2 regions of the Micromonospora sp. NPDC047753 genome follow, and region 1 is predicted to be linked to the other one. Evidence: riboswitches for the same ligand, from Rfam matches in the RefSeq annotation. Region 1 holds a riboswitch; the other holds the start of a gene.
The links. Region 1 has a riboswitch for S-adenosylmethionine ahead of thrC (threonine synthase). Riboswitches for the same ligand answer to the same signal wherever they lie in the genome.
Positions count from the first base shown of each region.

Region 2: linked by a shared signal. The riboswitch ahead of ABZ749_RS15075 (aminotransferase class V-fold PLP-dependent enzyme) and the one ahead of thrC (threonine synthase) in region 1 are both predicted to bind S-adenosylmethionine.

Region 1 covers NZ_JBEYSL010000035.1:3,764-7,141, reverse strand. The annotation lists gene ABZ749_RS05315 (DoxX family protein) at 1-174, shown strand, start outside; gene ABZ749_RS05310 (metalloregulator ArsR/SmtB family transcription factor) at 465-770, opposite strand; gene ABZ749_RS05305 (DMT family transporter) at 862-1,824, shown strand; SAM riboswitch class I at 1,893-2,028, shown strand; gene thrC (threonine synthase) at 2,039-3,325, shown strand.
Region 2 covers NZ_JBEYSL010000148.1:8,227-11,604, reverse strand. The annotation lists gene ABZ749_RS15085 (hypothetical protein) at 77-244, shown strand; gene ABZ749_RS15080 (PrsW family intramembrane metalloprotease) at 608-2,098, opposite strand; SAM riboswitch class IV at 2,122-2,242, shown strand; gene ABZ749_RS15075 (aminotransferase class V-fold PLP-dependent enzyme) at 2,289-3,378, shown strand, end outside.

The DNA.
Region 1 (3,378 bases):
CTGCTGCCGCTGCACAACGGAGGCGAGCTGGCGGCGCTCTTCTGCTGGGCGTTCCTGCTGGTCGCGGCTCTCGGCCCGGGTGCCTGGGCCCTCGACACGCTGCTCGCCCGGCGTCGTACCGACAGCCCTTCGGTCTCGGCTTCGGCGGCCGAGCCCGGCACGGTGTCCGTCTGATCTGACCCGAACCACGCGTCGCCGAAGTCTCAACGAGGCGGCTTCGGCGGCGCGTCCGGTCAAGGGGCCGGCCGATGTGCTCCGGCCCGGGGCCGGCCGATGTGCTCCGGCCCGGGGCCGCCCGACACTCCCGGTCGCGGCGCCACCTCTTCGCTGATGTCGTAGACGATTCAGCTCCACAGTGAGCGTCGGAGGCATGTCCCAGCCGCCGAGGTCGCGTGCCGCCACCAACCGGCTGGTGCGGCCACGCGGACCGCAACCGCCGCCGGCGAGCGAAGGCGGGGCCGGGGTCAGGCCGGCGGACGCTGGGTGAGGACCGCGTCCAGCAGGCCGGGGTAGAGCTTGTCCAGCTCGTCCCGGCGGAGCCGGACCAGTCGGCTGGTGCCGGCCGCCCGGGTCCGGGTCAGCCCCGCCTCGCGCAGCACCTTGAGGTGGTGGCTGCGGGTCGCCTTGGAGACGCCGAAGTCGAAACTGCCGCAGGCTGACTCGCCGCCCTCGGCGAGCGCCCGGACGATCTGTAGCCGCACGTCGTCGGCGAGTGCGGCCAACACGTTGGTGACCGGTACGGCGGTCAGGTCGGGCTCGTGCGGCTCCATGTGACCAGTGTAACCCTTGTTCGACAACCATCGAACGACGCCCTATGGTCAGTCTCGTTGGTTCGACGATACTCGAACATTGGAGTTGCCGATGCGATCCCGCGCCACCGCGTACCCACTGGTCGCCGTGCTCGGCTGGGGCGTGATGTTCCCGATCCTGGCGAGCGCGCTCCACCGGGTCGACCCGCTCAACCTGACCACCGCGCGCTACCTGCTGGCCGCCGTCGTCCTGGTCGCCATCCTGCTGCTCCGCGAGGGTGCCGGCGCGCTCCGCCACGGCGGCCGGGCGCTGGAGGTGGTGGTGCTCGGAGTGGTCGGCTTCGCGGGCTTCAACCTGCTCACCAACCTGGCGCTCGAACACGCGGCCCCGCAGCAGATCTCCCTCTTCGTGGCCACCACCCCGGTGATCACCCAGCTGGTCCGCTGGGCTCGCGACGGCGTACGCCCGAAGCCGCTCCTGCTGGCCCTCTCCCTGGTGGCGCTCCTCGGCGTCGGCCTGGTGATCACGCGCGGGAGCCTGGCCGGGCTCGGCCAGTTCGGCCTCGGTGGGCTCATGATGATCGGCGCGGTGCTGGGTTGGGGCATCTACACCCACGGTGCCAGCCGGTTCGGCGAGTGGTCCCCGCTGCGCTTCACCACACTGACCGCGCTCGCCGGCACGGCCGCCATGCTCGTCCTGAGCATCGGCGCCGACGCCGTCGGCTGGCAGCACGCGCCGGCCGCCGCCGACCTCGTGGCGGTCGCCCCGCAACTGGCGTACGCCGTGCTGGTGGGTGCCGTGATCGCGGTCCTGGCCTGGAACACCGGCGTGCAGCGACTCGGCGCCGCCAACGCCGCGCTGTTCATGAACCTGGTCCCGGTGACCACCTTCGCGGTGCAGATCGCCCGCGGCTACCGCCCGGAGCCCGTTGAACTGGTCGGGGCCGCCATCACGATCGCCGCCCTGATCGCCGCGAACCTCGCCGCCCGGCCCCGGGCCGCAGCGCTGCCCCGGACGGACGCGGTGACGGACCCGGTCGCGGTGACCGACCCGGTCGCGGTGAGTTTCCGCTGACCCAATACCTGGGATCAGTGGTAGCAGGGGCCGACAGCGTTGTCCTAGACTCGACGGCACAACTGAATACCTCATCCAGAGGGGCTGAGGGATACGGCCCGACGACGCCCCGGCAACCACCCCGCGCGCTCACCGCTGAGCGACCCGCGGGGCAGGTGCCAATTCCGTCCCCGCCGCACCGTGCGATGCGGGGAAAGATGAGAGGACTCTCGACATGACGTCGACGCTCGTCGCCTCCGGCATCGACACCGCTGCCAGCCCCGCCCGCGCCCTGGTCTGCCGTGCCTGTTCGGCCCGCTACCCGCTCGCCGCCCAGCACGCCTGTTACGAGTGTTTCGGCCCGCTGGAAGTCGACTACGACACCGCCGCGCTGGCCACCGTCACCCGCGAGCAGATCGAGGCCGGCCCGAACAACATCTGGCGGTACGCCGCCCTGCTCCCCGCCGGTCAGGACCCGGCCACCCGGGTCACCCTCGACCCGGGCCTGACCCCACTGGTGGCGGCCCCGCACCTCGCCGCCGAGCTGGGCATCACCGCGCCGCTCTGGGTCAAGGACGACAGCGCCAACCCCACCCACTCGTTCAAGGACCGGGTCGTCTCGGTGGCGCTCACCGCCGCCAAGGCCCTCGGCTTCAGCCGGTTCGCCTGCGCGTCGACCGGTAACCTGGCCAACTCGGTGGCCGCCCACGCGGCCCGCGCCGGGGTGCCCTCGGTGGTCTTCATCCCCAGCGACCTGGAACAGGGCAAGGTCATCACCACCGCCGTCTACGGTGGCGAACTGGTCGCCATCGACGGCTCGTACGACGATGTCAACCGGCTCTGCGGTGAGCTGGTGGAGACCGACGAATTCGAGGACACCGCGTTCGTCAACGTGAACGTCCGGCCGTACTACGCGGAGGGCTCCAAGACTCTCGGCTACGAGGTGGCCGAGCAGCTCGGCTGGCGAATCCCGGCGCAGGTGGTCATCCCCATGGCCAGCGGCGAGCTGCTCACCAAGATTGACAAGGCGTTCTCCGAGCTGGTGGAGATCGGCCTGGTCGAGGCGCCCGCCGACGGCTGGAAGGTCTTCGGGGCGCAGTCCGCCGGCTGCAACCCGATCGCCGTCGCACTGCACGGCGAGACCGACACGATCGTCCCGGTCAAGCCCACCGGCATCGCCAAGTCACTCAACATCGGCGACCCGGCGGCCGGCCTCTACGCCCTGGAGGCGGTCCGCCGCACCGGCGGCTGGATGGAGTACGTCGACGACGACGAGATCCGCGCGGGCATCCGCGATCTGGCCCGTACCACCGGGGTCTTCGCGGAAACCGCCGGTGGGGTGACCGTGGCGGTGCTGCGCAAGCTGGTCGAGTCCGGTCGGCTCGACCCGACGGCCGAGACCGTCGTCTTCAACACCGGCGAGGGTCTGAAGACCATCGACGCGGTGGCCGGCCAGGTCGGGCCGACCCACCACATCAAGCCCTCGCTGCGCGCCGCCCGCGACGCCGGCCTCCTGGGCTGAACGGCCTACCCGGCACCGGGGCCGAGTGGATCAGTCGGTAACTGGGTTTTCGC
Region 2 (3,378 bases), on a different contig from region 1:
CCAGGCCCCGTCGCGCACCGTTTGCCCAGCCGCACGACGGGAAGCCATCCGGCGACCGTGGCCCTGGGGAGGGACGATGCCGGTATTCGTGAAGAAGCTGTTGACCTGGGGCAGTGTCGCGTTCCTGATCTACTTCATGGCCTTTCGGCCGGACGGCGCCGCGCAGATGTTCCGGGCGATCGGCGCCGCGCTGATCGCAATGTTCCAGGGCCTCGGCGACTTCCTAACCTCGCTGATGACCTGACGCCAGACCAAGCCACGCCACGCCACGCCATGCCACGCCACGTCGATCATGGAGTTGTGGTGCCGGACAAAGTCCACAAGTAGCACCAAGTCAGGCACCACAACTCCATGATCGACCGGAGTCGGCCGCGATCTTGCACTTACTGTCCCGGCGTAGAGGGCATTCCACGCTTTTCGACGACCGAAACTGCAAGATCGGCGCGGGCAGGGGCGCGGGCGCTCGGCGCGGGCGCTCGGCGCGGGTGCGGGCGCTCGGCGCGGGCGCGGGCGCTCGGCGCGGGCGCGGGCGCTCGGCGCGGGCGCGGGCGCTCGGCGCGGGCGCGGGCGCTCGGCGCGGGCGCGGGTTGGGCGGTAGTCGGCGGGGTCAGGGGTGTGTTGGCGGCCAGGGAGACGCCGGGCGCAGGCCGGGCGGGGCGGGCGGGGCGTAACCCATCGGAGCCGGGGCGGGAGCCAGCACCACCGGGATCGGCACCACCGGCTCGTCCGGCGCGTCCACCGCGCGCTCGGTGCCGTCCGGGAAGCGCAGGTGGTAGCGGCTGCCGTCCCAGACCCCCGCCGGGGCCTGCGGGTCCCGACCCACGAAGAACGACCGGTATCCGGTGATCGCGTCCAGCAGTTCCCGCTCCTCGCGGGCGGTCCGCTCCTGGTCGGCGGGTTTACGGTCCAGGCCGCGCAGCGCCCCGTCGCGCAGCAGGGCCAGTCGGGTGGCGGCGGACTGGTAACCCCGCATCGCCCGCACCCCGGCGTCGCCGGCCACCCGCCGCGCCCAACTGCGGGCTGCGTGCCGCCGGCCGAGACTGCTCAGGGCGGCCACCTCGGGCGGGCTGAGCCAGCCGGCGCGTACGTAGTCGGGCAGGACCCGCTCGGTCAGCCGCCCCTCCCAGGCGCGCAGCCACAGCGCCAGCCCCACGGTGCCGAAGAAGACCGGCACCATGAGGCCCAGGAAGCCGTACAGCATGATCATGGCCTCGCCGGTGGCCTGGGTCAGCGTGGGCAGCAGGTTCCAGGTGCCGTGCAGCATCATCGCCAGCAGCAGGCCGGCGACCGGGGCGAGCACCCGGATGCGCCGGTCCGCCGTCCGGGAGGCGATACCCAACCCCACACCGGTCATCGAGGTGAAGAGGGGATGGGCGAACCCGAACAGCAGGATCCGCAGGATGAAGATCGCGATGACCTGCTGGATGCCGGTGGCCGGGCCGTACCGGTCGGCGCCGGACGCGTAGCCCAACCCGCCCAGGTAGAGGATGTTCTCCACCATCGCGAAGCCGACCGCGGCGAGCCCGCAGTAGACCAGGCCGTCGGTGATCCCCGACCACTCGCGGCGGCGGAACACCAGCAGCAGGATCGGGCCCAGCGCCTTGGTCAGCTCTTCGATGAACGGCGCCACCAGCACCCCGGTGAGCGCCGACGGCAGGCCCCAGTCGGCGAAGCGGTTGGCCGCGAAGTCGTTCACGGTGAGCGAGGCGGCGGTGGAGACGAACGCCCCCCAGGCGAAGCAGAAGATCAGATACTTCAACGGCTCCGGTTCGTACCGGTCCAGCCAGAGGAAGCAGCCGACCAGCACCGGCACCGGCAGAATGGCGGCGACCACCCCGATCAGCAGGGCCTGCGCACCGAGCGACTGGCCGAGCGTGAAGACCATGAAGACCGCGCACGCCGCGATCAACAGCACCACCCCGGCCAGCACCAGGAACCGCCGCCAGCCCAGTCGGCGCAGCGGCATTCGCGGCGTCTCACCCATGGGCGGGCCGGCGGGCGCGGGCGGGGAGGCGGGCGCAGGCGGCAGCGGTGAACCGGGCGGGGTGTCGGCCATGCGGTCAGCGTAGCCATCCGCCGCCGGCTGGTTCGGTCGCATCGGTAGCCGCTATGCTGCCGGCAGGTCACGAGCGCCAGCGTCAAGCCCCGGCTTGCTGGCCGGCAACCCTCGTCGAGTTCGCGGTGGGGTGCCCCGGGTGATGACCGGGCCCAGCCCGATCGGTGTGCTGGGCAAGCGCGGACCCCGTCCCGATGTCGCACCCGGGGTCCCTGACCCCGGAGGTTCCGGCGTGTCCGTCACTCTCGTACCCTCGCTGCCCAGCCTGCCCACCGTGCCGTCCGCGTCGCTCGACGTCCTCGGCGTGCCCGGCGAGATCAACCTGGACTACGCGGCCAGTGCGCCGTGCGCGCGGGCCGCCGCCGACGCGGTGGCAGAGCTGCTGCCCTGGTACGCCAGCGTGCATCGCGGGGCGGGAGCGCTGTCGCGGCGCTGCACCCTCGCGTACGAGCAGGCCCGGCAGACGATCGGGGACTTCTTCGGCGCTCGCGCCGACGATCATGTGATCTTCACCCGCAACACCACTGACGCGCTCAACCTGCTGGCACGGGCCGTGCCGGCCGGCACCACAGTGGTCACGTTCGCTGGCGAACACCACGCCAACCTGCTGCCCTGGCCGCGCGGGTCGGTGCGGCTGCCGGTGCCCAGCGACCCCGACGGGGCGGTACGCGATCTCGCCGCCGCCCTCACCGAGCTGCGCCGGGGCAGCAGCCCGGCGTTGCCGGTGCTGGTAGCGGTGACCGGTGCGAGCAACGTGACCGGTGAGCGGTGGCCGGTCGCCGAACTGGCGCGGGTGGCGCACCGGCACGGCGCCCGGATCGTGCTCGACGCCGCGCAGCTCGCCCCGCACGCCCCGGTCGACCTGCTCGCGCTCGACGTCGACTACCTGGCCGTGTCCGGCCACAAGCTGTACGCGCCGTTCGGCGCGGGCGTGCTGATCGGTCGCGCCGACTGGCTGGACGCCGCCCCGCCCTACCTGGCCGGCGGTGGCGCCACCAGCCACGTCGGTCCGGCCACCCACGACGTGACCTGGGCGACCGGCCCGGCCCGACACGAGGGCGGCACCCCGAATCTGCTCGGAGCGGTCGCGCTGGCGGCGGTGTGCAGGGCGCTCGACGAGGCGGACCAGGGCGCGCTGGCCGCCCACGAGCAGGCCCTGCTGGCCCGGCTGCGGACCGGCCTCGCCGCCCTGCCGCACATCGTCGAGCTGCGCACCTTCGGCCCGGACGCGCCCCGGGTCGGCATCGTCTCGTTCGTGGTCGCCGGCTGGGACTCCACCGAGGTGGCCACCCGGCTGGCCGCCGAGCACCACATCGGCGTAC